3 regions of the Enterobacter sp. QK-SA4 genome follow, and region 2 is predicted to be linked to each of the others. Evidence: riboswitches for the same ligand, from Rfam matches in the RefSeq annotation. Region 2 holds a riboswitch; each other region holds the start of a gene.
What was found. A riboswitch is a leader RNA that binds a small molecule or an ion and turns the genes downstream of it on or off. The one in region 2 is predicted to bind thiamine pyrophosphate.
Positions count from the first base shown of each region.

Region 1: another riboswitch for thiamine pyrophosphate. It lies ahead of thiM (hydroxyethylthiazole kinase); the one in region 2 lies ahead of thiC (phosphomethylpyrimidine synthase ThiC).
Region 3: another riboswitch for thiamine pyrophosphate. It lies ahead of thiB (thiamine ABC transporter substrate binding subunit); the one in region 2 lies ahead of thiC (phosphomethylpyrimidine synthase ThiC).

Region 1 is NZ_JBXFXH010000007.1:1,610,004-1,613,276, forward strand. Features, by position in the region: gene AC1VYI_RS09245 (YadA C-terminal domain-containing protein) at 1-499, opposite strand, end outside; TPP riboswitch at 1,126-1,222, shown strand; gene thiM (hydroxyethylthiazole kinase) at 1,258-2,028, shown strand; gene thiD (bifunctional hydroxymethylpyrimidine kinase/phosphomethylpyrimidine kinase) at 2,025-2,825, shown strand; gene AC1VYI_RS09260 (GntR family transcriptional regulator) at 2,868-3,273, shown strand, end outside.
Region 2 is NZ_JBXFXH010000007.1:4,495,461-4,498,733, reverse strand. Features, by position in the region: gene thiC (phosphomethylpyrimidine synthase ThiC) at 1-1,339, opposite strand, end outside; TPP riboswitch at 1,418-1,529, opposite strand; gene rsd (sigma D regulator) at 1,584-2,081, opposite strand; gene nudC (NAD(+) diphosphatase) at 2,177-2,950, shown strand; gene hemE (uroporphyrinogen decarboxylase) at 2,989-3,273, shown strand, end outside.
Region 3 is NZ_JBXFXH010000007.1:4,031,205-4,034,477, forward strand. Features, by position in the region: gene sgrT (glucose uptake inhibitor SgrT) at 1-35, opposite strand, end outside; gene sgrR (HTH-type transcriptional regulator SgrR) at 124-1,779, shown strand; TPP riboswitch at 1,816-1,916, shown strand; gene thiB (thiamine ABC transporter substrate binding subunit) at 1,948-2,931, shown strand; gene thiP (thiamine/thiamine pyrophosphate ABC transporter permease ThiP) at 2,907-3,273, shown strand, end outside.

The DNA of each region.
Region 1 (3,273 bases), 2.9 Mb from region 2:
CCTGCATGTGCGTCACGGTGGTCGTCACGCCATCTTTACCATCTTTACCATCTACGCCGTTAGTGGGTTTAGGGGCATTTTCCAGGCTGTCAAGACGGTTATCTTGCACTTTGTTAACGTTTTCCATATTGATAATTTCTGTGCCGTTCGTCATAACGCCCTGTAAAGCCGCATCGCTTTTTTGATTGGCAGTATCTGCAAGCGCGCCAGCAAGCAAGGCTTTTTGGTAAGCGTCATTTGTGGCTTGCTCAATAACCAAAACACCTAATTTAGTGGATTGAAGGTCGCTATCCACCTGCGTTAAGCGATTTTCAGTTGAGAGATCGCGAGCAATACTATCGACCCTGTTTTGCGTAATTTGGTCTTGATGGTCATTCACAATATCTGTGATTGATGCGTCATCCCAAACGGCAGCAGCAGCGTTGGTAATATTCATGGCGCTACCGGCGACCACCCCAAATACAAAAACAGGAATAACAGATTTATTGAAAAGTTTCATTCGAAGGACTCACATCATTAATGTATAAAAAAACAAAATTAAGCAGAACAGTTTTGGCTTTAGTGGCATGTGGATATCTGTATTTCCGTATGTAAATACTGGATATTCGATGCCCGGACCTTTTTTAGTAGCGTGAATAAACTATCGATTAAACCCAAATTGATGATTTTGATCTAAATCATAAATGATATGAATAAATGAAAGGGCAGGGGGCTGTATCGAGGAGGTTTATTTAATGTATACATTAACTTATGGATTGTGCGATAAATCAAGGGAAGCGTTAAGCTATTGATGAAAGTACAAATGTTTAATAGAGTTAAATAAATTAGTACTTTCTTATTCTTTCATGCGAAAGAAGTTTATCTATCTTATAAAAGCGGAATGAGCACGTAATAAAAAATAATAGTCTCAGCAAAAGTACGTAATAAAGTTTTTCAATAACGTATTAACAATTACTGAACCAGAATTAACTAAAGCGTAATAAATGTTGGCAAATGACGGGAAAGAGCGTCTGGAGATTTCCGCTGTGACAAACGGCGTGATAAATCGAAACTCCTTGCGCCTGGCCTGGGGCCGCGGTTACACTACATAACGTTAATGAGTTTTATAACTCACTGTTTTAAAAGTATTTTGACTCGGGGTGCCCTTCTTTGTGAAGGCTGAGAAATACCCGTATTACCTGATCTGGATAATGCCAGCGTAGGGAAGTCAGATGCCTTCCCGGTCATCGCTTCTTCACGCAAGGCAGGAGCGAAACCATGCAGCCTGACCTGCTCAATTTACGCGTTTTACACTACTTCCGAACCCGTTCTCCGCTGACCCACTGTATGACCAACGATGTCGTACAGACCTTCACGGCCAACGTTTTGCTGGCGCTTGGCGCATCACCCGCGATGGTGATTGAGGCCGAAGAGGCTGAACAGTTTGCCGGCATCGCCGATGCGCTGCTGATTAACGTTGGTACGCTGACCTCGCCGCGTGCCCAGGCGATGCGTCGGGCAATAGAAAGCGCGGTGGCTGCAGGCAAGCCCTGGACGCTGGACCCGGTTACCGCGGGTGCCCTGACGTTCCGCACCCGTTTTTGCCATCAAATCCTTGCCCTGAAACCGGCTGCCATTCGCGGCAATGCCTCCGAAATTCTTGCCCTTGCCGGAATGAGCGCGGGCGGGCGCGGCGTTGATACAACCGATACCGCAGCCAGCGCGGTGCCCGCCGCACAGGCGCTGGCTCGCCAGACCAATGCCGTTGTGGTCGTCACCGGCGAGGTGGATTACATCACTGACGGGCAACGCACCCGCACGATAACGGGCGGCGATCCGTTGATGACGCGCGTAGTGGGAACCGGATGCGCGCTTTCTGCCGTTGTGGCGGCGAGCTGCTCGCTGCCTGGCGACCGGATGGATAACGTCGCTGCCGCCTGCGGATGGATGAAGCGAGCCGGAACGGTGGCCGTTGCGCAGTCACGTGGGCCTGGCAGTTTTGCCAGCGCGTTTCTGGATGCGCTCTATACGCTGGAGGAGCAGGCATGAAACGGATTAACGCCCTGACCATTGCCGGCACCGATCCCAGCGGCGGCGCGGGTATCCAGGCCGATCTCAAAACTTTCTCGGCCCTTGGCGCGTACGGCTGCTCGGTCATTACCGCGCTGGTGGCGCAAAACACGCGCGGCGTGCAGTCGGTCTATCGTATCGAGCCGGATTTTGTTGCCGCGCAGCTGGATTCTGTGTTCAGCGACGTGCGCATCGATACCACCAAGATCGGCATGCTGGCCGAGACGGATATTGTGGAAGCGGTGGCCGAGCGGCTTAAACGCTATCAGGTGCAAAACGTGGTGCTGGATACCGTCATGCTGGCGAAAAGCGGCGACCCGCTGCTCTCCGCCTCCGCCGTGGAGACGCTGCGTACAAAGCTACTGCCGCAGGTGGCGCTTATCACGCCAAATCTGCCGGAAGCCGCCGCGCTGTTAGGCACATCGCATGCGCAAACTGAACGCGAGATGAAAGCGCAGGGAAACGCGCTGTTGGCAATGGGCTGCGGCGCGGTGCTGATGAAAGGCGGGCACCTGGATGATGCCGAAAGCCCGGACTGGCTGTTTACCCGCGACGGCGAAGTACGCTTTACCGCGCCGCGCGTGCAGACCAAAAACACCCACGGCACGGGCTGCACGCTCTCCGCCGCGCTGGCGGCGCTGCGCCCGCGGCATGACGGCTGGGCCGATACGGTGCGCGAAGCGAAAACCTGGCTCTCGGCGGCGCTGGCAAAAGCCGATACTCTGGAAGTGGGTCACGGTATTGGGCCGGTTCATCATTTTCATGCATGGTGGTAACCCAGTATACTGGCAGGAAACACCACGCCTGAGAAAACAGAGATGGAACAAGCGCATACCCGGTTAATCGCTCAACTGAATGAACGGATCGCCGCGCCTGACAACACGCCGCTGTACCTGAAATTTGCCGAAACGGTAAAAAACGCGGTGCGCAGCGGGGTGCTGGAGCACGGGAATATTTTGCCCGGCGAGCGCGATCTGAGCCAGTTAACCGGGGTGTCGCGCATCACTGTGCGAAAGGCGATGCAGGCGCTGGAGGAAGAGGGCGTGGTGACGCGCTCCCGTGGCTATGGCACGCAAATCAACAATATCTTTGAATATTCGCTGAAAGAGGCGCGCGGTTTTTCCCAGCAGGTAGTGCTGCGCGGCCAAAAGCCTAATACGCTGTGGGTCAACAAGCGGGTGGTGAAGTGCCCGGAAGAGGTCGCAAACCACCTGTCGATTCCTC
Region 2 (3,273 bases):
TGTTGCGGCGGATCATCTGCATCGGCACGTGGCCCGGGCCTTCAATCATCACCTGCACGTCATACTCCCAGGCGATTTTGGTCAGCTCGCCCAGCGTGTGCAGCTCGGCAAACTGCGCTTCGTCGTTCGCGTCGCGAATAGAGCCCGGACGCAGGCCGTCGCCCAGCGACAGAGAGACATCGTACGCGGCGCAGATTTCGCAAATTTCGCGGAAGTGCTCGTAGAGGAAGTTTTCCTGATGATGTGACAGGCACCACTTCGCCATGATGGAACCGCCGCGCGAGACGATGCCGGTCAGACGCTTCGCGGTCATCGGCACGTAGCGCAGCAGCACGCCCGCGTGAATGGTGAAGTAGTCCACGCCCTGCTCGGCCTGCTCCAGCAGCGTGTCGCGGAACGCTTCCCAGGTGAGGTCTTCGGCAATGCCGTTGACCTTTTCCAGCGCCTGATAAATCGGGACGGTGCCAATTGGTACCGGGCTGTTACGCAGGATCCATTCGCGGGTTTCGTGAATATAGCGTCCAGTGGAGAGGTCCATTACCGTGTCCGCACCCCAGCGCGTGGACCAGACCAGCTTTTCCACCTCTTCTTCGATGGAGGAGGTGACGGCCGAGTTACCGATGTTCGCGTTGACCTTCACCAGGAAGTTGCGGCCGATAATCATCGGCTCGGATTCCGGGTGGTTGATGTTGGCGGGGATAATTGCGCGCCCGGCGGCCACTTCGTCACGCACAAACTCCGGCGTGATGTTTTCCGGCAGGCGAGCGCCAAAGCCTTCACCCGGATGCTGATAGCGCAGCACTTCGCTACGGATGCGCTCGCGACCCATGTTTTCGCGGATGGCGATGAACTCCATCTCCGGCGTGACGATGCCCCGGCGCGCGTAGTGCAACTGGGTCACGCATTTGCCCGTCTTAGCGCGTTTTGGCGTCAGCAGGCCGGTAAAGCGCAGCTCGTCCAGACCGTCGTCGGCCAGGCGCTCTTTAGTGTATGCAGAACTCAGGACGCTCAGCTCTTCGCAGTCGTTACGCGCGTCAATCCACGGCTGGCGCAGCTTTGCCAGACCCTGCTGGACGTTGATGGCAACATCAGGATCGCCGTACGGGCCGGAGGTGTCATACACCGGCACGGCTTCGTTGTCTTCGTACTGCGGGTTATCTTTGCTGCCGCCGATAAGCGTCGGGCTGAGCTGAATTTCGCGCATTGGGACGCGGATATCGGCCTGCGAGCCGGAAATGTAGATGCGTTTCGAGTTCGGGAAAGCGGTGCCTTCCAGCGTGTCGATGAAGTGTTGGGCCTGTGCGCGCTGTTCGCGGCGGGTCAGTTTTGCAGTAGACATAGCTCATTCCAAAAGTGAAGGACATGGCTTGTCAGACGACGGATGAAGCAAGAGAGGATCGCCCTCAGGCGATACAACAGCAGTGTGACTCTTGTTCCCTTCGCAGGTATTAGCCTGATCAGGTTCCGCGGATCCCGAATTAACGGTCTCAGCCCGCGCTTTCAGGCGCTGGGCACTCCGACAAGAAAAATCCCCCTCGTGAGAGGGGCGAATGGTTGTAAATTACTCGTTAACGATGAAGAACTCAAGCAGGGCGCGTGACGTTCTCTTCGTTACTGATGTTCAAATCGTTGTCCAGCACGAGGGCGATCAGCTTATCTTCCAGCGTGAATCGCTCTTCCAGCGCTTCGCCGAGGTCGGATAGCGCCTGCTGAAACTCAAGATAGTTATCGTGGTCGATAGCGTTCTCGAGCGCGGAATCATAGTAATCCATGATCTGCTGGGTGTTGGCTTCCAGAAGCGGATAGAGCTTGCTGGCCGCTAAATACGGCGTTGTCCCTTCCATTTCGCGGATAATGCGTTCATAAATATTGAAATGGCCGTCGGACAGATAATCGACCAGGCCCTGACAAAAATCATCCAGCGCTTTTTCGTTCAGTCGCATAAACGATTCTTTGCCAGGCTTAATACCGACCAGATTGTAATAAGCCACGAGTAGATGCTTGCGTACATGTAGCCAGCGATCCACCAGTTTGTTATTTCCTCTAACGCGCTCAGTCAGGCTTTGCAGCTGGTTTAACATGGTCGACTCCGCAAAATGTAGGATTGAATCTGCTTATCCAGAATGTAACCACAATGCTAACAACATGTCAGTGAAGCGAAGGTAGTGCAATAGATATGGATCGTATTATTGAAAAATCAGATCTTGGTTGGTGGATCGTCAGTCACGAACAAAAATTATGGCTTCCTGCCGGAGAAATCCCCTACGGTGCAGCTGAAGCGTTCGATCTCGTTGGACAGCCAGCGCTACAGATCGGCGAGTGGCAGGGTGAGCCCGTGTGGTTGATCCAACAGCCCCGCCGCCAGGATATGGGATCGGTGCGCCAGGTGCTGGATCTGGACGTGGGGCTGTTCCAGCTGGCGGGGCGCGGCGTGCAGCTGGCCGAGTTTTACCGCTCGCATAAATACTGCGGCTACTGCGGTCATACCATGCGCCCGAGCAAAACCGAGTGGGCGATGCTCTGTAGCCACTGCCGCGAACGCTACTATCCGCAGATTGCGCCGTGCATTATCGTCGCTATCCGCCGGGAGGATTCCATCCTGCTGGCGCAGCATACCCGCCATCGCAACGGCATTCACACCGTGCTGGCCGGCTTCGTCGAGGTGGGCGAAACGCTGGAGCAGGCGGTGGCGCGCGAGGTGATGGAGGAGAGTGGGATCAAAGTGAAGAACCTGCGCTACGTCACCTCCCAGCCGTGGCCGTTCCCGCAGTCGCTGATGACGGCATTTATGGCCGAATACGACAGCGGCGAGATCGTTATCGACCAGAAAGAGCTTCTGGACGCGAACTGGTATCGCTACGACGATCTACCGCTGTTGCCTCCGCCGGGCACCGTGGCGCGTCGCCTGATAGAAGATACCGTGGCGATGTGTCGGGCCGAGTATGAGTAGTGTTACACTGAGGCCATGACGCTTAAGGAACTGCAAAAATGACCGAACTGAAGAACGATCGTTATCTGCGTGCGCTGCTGCGCCAGCCCGTTGATGTCACCCCGGTGTGGATGATGCGCCAGGCGGGACGCTATCTCCCGGAGTACAAAGCCACGCGCGCGCAGGCGGGCGATTTTATGTCGCTGTGCAAAAACGCCGAGCTGGCCTGTGAAGTGACGCTCCAGCCGCTGCGCCGCTTCCCGCTGGATGCTGCGATCCTCTTCTCGGATATTCTGACCATTCCGGATGCAATGGGCCTTGGCCTGTACTTCGAAACCGGCGAA
Region 3 (3,273 bases), 460 kb from region 2:
TGCTGATAGAACTGACGTGCGGTAGACCTCTTCATAATTTACCTCCTCGCTTCATCGGGGAAAATTATTGGCCTAATATAGGGATAAATAAATTGCTGGTTTTTTGTCAGGAGTTCCCCTTTTATGCCTTCCGGTCGTCTGCAACAACAGTTTATCCGCCTCTGGCAGTGCTGCGAGGGGCAATCGCAGGAGACCACGCTCAACGAGCTGGCTGACCTGCTTAGCTGCTCCCGCCGCCATATGCGCACGCTGCTCAACACCATGCAGCAGCAGGGCTGGTTAAGCTGGGAAGCGGAGGCGGGACGCGGCAAACGCTCGCGGCTGACTTTCCTCTATACCGGGCTGGCGCTGCAGCAGCAGCGCGCGGAAGATCTGCTCGAGCAGGATCGCATCGATCAGCTGGTACAGCTGGTGGGCGACAAAGCCGCCGTGCGCCAGATGCTGGTTTCCCACCTCGGGCGCAGCTTTCGTCAGGGCCGACACATTCTGCGGGTGCTCTACTATCGCCCGATGAAAAATCTGTTGCCCGGCACGGCCTTACGCCGCTCTGAAACCCACATGGCCCGGCAAATCTTCAGCGGCCTGACGCGGATAAATGAGGAAAACGGGGAACTGGAGGCGGATATCGCGCACCACTGGCAGCAGGTTTCCCCGCTTCACTGGCGCTTTTTTTTACGCCCCGGTATCCACTTTCACCACGGCCGCGAGCTGGAAATGCACGACGTTATCGCCTCCCTGGAACGTGCCCGCAGGCTCCCACTCTACTCGCATATCTCCCGCGTCCACTCGCCCACGGCCTGGACGCTGGATATTGAGCTGTCGCAGCAGGATAAGTGGCTTCCCTGGCTGCTGGGCTATGTGCCGTCGATGATTTTGCCCGGCGAGTGGGAATCAATGAACAACTTTGCCAGCCTGCCGATTGGCACCGGGCCTTACTCCGTGTCCCGCAATAACAGCAACCAGCTGAAAATCCGCGCGTTCGACGACTACTTTGGCTATCGGGCGCTGATCGACGAAGTGAACGTCTGGGTATTGCCGGATCTCAATGAAGACCTGAGCTGCGGGCTGACGCTGGAAGGCCCCACCACGGGAGAAAAAGCCGTGGAGAGTCGCCTCGAGGAAGGGTGTTACTATCTCCTGTTTGACCGCCGCACCCACCGTGGGGCAAATCAGGCCGTCCGCAAGTGGATCAGCCACGTTTTGTCCCCTTCCAATCTGATTTACCATGCGGAAGAGCAGTACCAGACATACTGGTTCCCGGCGTACGGCCTGCTTCCGCGCTGGCACCACGCCCGCCCGGTGCACTGCGACAAACCCGCAGGGCTGGAGTCCATCACCCTGACCTACTACCGCGAGCACGTGGAGCATCGTTTTATCGCCAGAATCATGACCCGGCTGCTGGCAGCCGAGGGGGTCAGGTTAGAGGTCAGGGAAGTGGACTATGACGAATGGCATCAGGGGGAGATCGCCAGTGATATCTGGCTCAACAGCGCCAACTTTACCCTGCCGCTCGATTTTTCCCTTTTCTCGCATTTGTATGAAGTCCCGCTGATCCAGCACTGCATCGACCGTGACTGGCAGCAGGACGCCGCCCTGTGGCGCGCGGGCGAAATGAATCTTGCAGCGTGGTGCCAGCAGCTGCTGGCCGAGCAGGCGATCGTACCCTTGATCCACCACTGGCTGATGATCCAGGGCCAGCGCAGCATGCGCGGCCTGCGGATGAACACCCTGGGCTGGTTTGATTTTAAATCCGCCTGGTTTGCGCCGCCGGAGCCATAACGCTTTCGTAATATTCACCAAATCATTACAATAGCGCCGTTCTCAACGGGGTGCTGCATCACAGATGTGCGCTGAGATAATACCCGTCGAACCTGATCCGGATAACGCCGGCGAAGGGATTTGAGGCTGTCTCTCAAAATCCTTTGCCACTCAACTTTGAGGTGCAAAGTGTTAAAAAAAGTTCTCCCCCTGCTGGCGCTGTTTGCGCTGCCTGCTTTTGCGAAGCCCGTCCTGACGGTCTACACCTATGACTCCTTCTCTGCCGACTGGGGCCCTGGCCCGGTAGTCAAAAAAGCTTTCGAAGCGGACTGTAACTGCGAACTGAAGTTCGTGGCGCTGGAAGATGGCGTATCGCTGCTCAACCGTCTGCGCATGGAAGGGAAAAACAGCAAGGCCGACGTGGTGCTCGGGCTGGATAACAACCTGCTGGAAGCCGCCTCGCAGACCAAACTGTTTGCCAAAAGCGGCGTCGCGGCAGAGGCCGTTAACGTGCCGGGAGGCTGGAAAAACGACACCTTTGTGCCGTTCGACTATGGCTACTTTGCTTTTGTTTACGACAAAAATAAGCTGAAAAACCCGCCGAAGAGCCTGAAAGAGCTGGTGGAAAGTGACCAGAAATGGCGCGTGATTTATGAAGATCCGCGCACCAGTACGCCAGGCCTGGGCCTGCTGCTGTGGATGCAAAAGGTTTACGGGGATAAAGCGCCGGAGGCGTGGCAGAAACTGGCCGCTAAAACCGTCACCGTCACCAAAGGCTGGAGCGAAGCCTATGGCCTGTTCCTGAAAGGCGAAAGCGACCTGGTGCTGAGCTACACCACCTCTCCGGCCTACCACATTATCGCCGAGAAGAAAGATAACTACGCTGCCGCTAATTTTGCTGAAGGGCACTATCTGCAGGTGGAAGTGGCCGCGCGTACCGCTGCCAGCAAACAGCCGGAGCTGGCCGAGAAGTTCCTGAAGTTTATGGTTTCACCGGCTTTCCAGAATGCGATTCCCGCAGGCAACTGGATGTATCCGGTCACGAACGTTACCCTGCCCGCAGGTTTCGAGCAACTGACCAAACCAAACACCTCGCTGGAGTTTACGCCGCAGCAGGTCGCCGCGCAGCGTGCAGCATGGGTAAGTGAATGGCAACGCGCCGTCAGCCGTTGATTCCCGGCTGGTTACTTCCCGGGCTGCTCGCCGCCACAGTGATGGTGGCGGTCAGCCTGGGGGCTTTTCTTGCGCTGTGGTTCAACGCGCCAGAGAGCGACCTGCTCGCCCTCTGGCACGACAGCTACCTCTGGCACGTTATCCGGTTCTCCTTCTGGCAGGCGTCTCTCTCTGCCCTGCTGTCGGCGATCCCGGCTATTTTCCTGGCGCGCGCGCTGTATCGTCGGCGTTTCCCAGGCAGAGAGGCGCTGCTTCGCCTTTGTGCCATGACGCTGATCCTGCCCGTGCTGGTGGCGGTATTTGGGATCCTCAGCGTTTACGGTCGCCAGGGCTGGCTGGCTT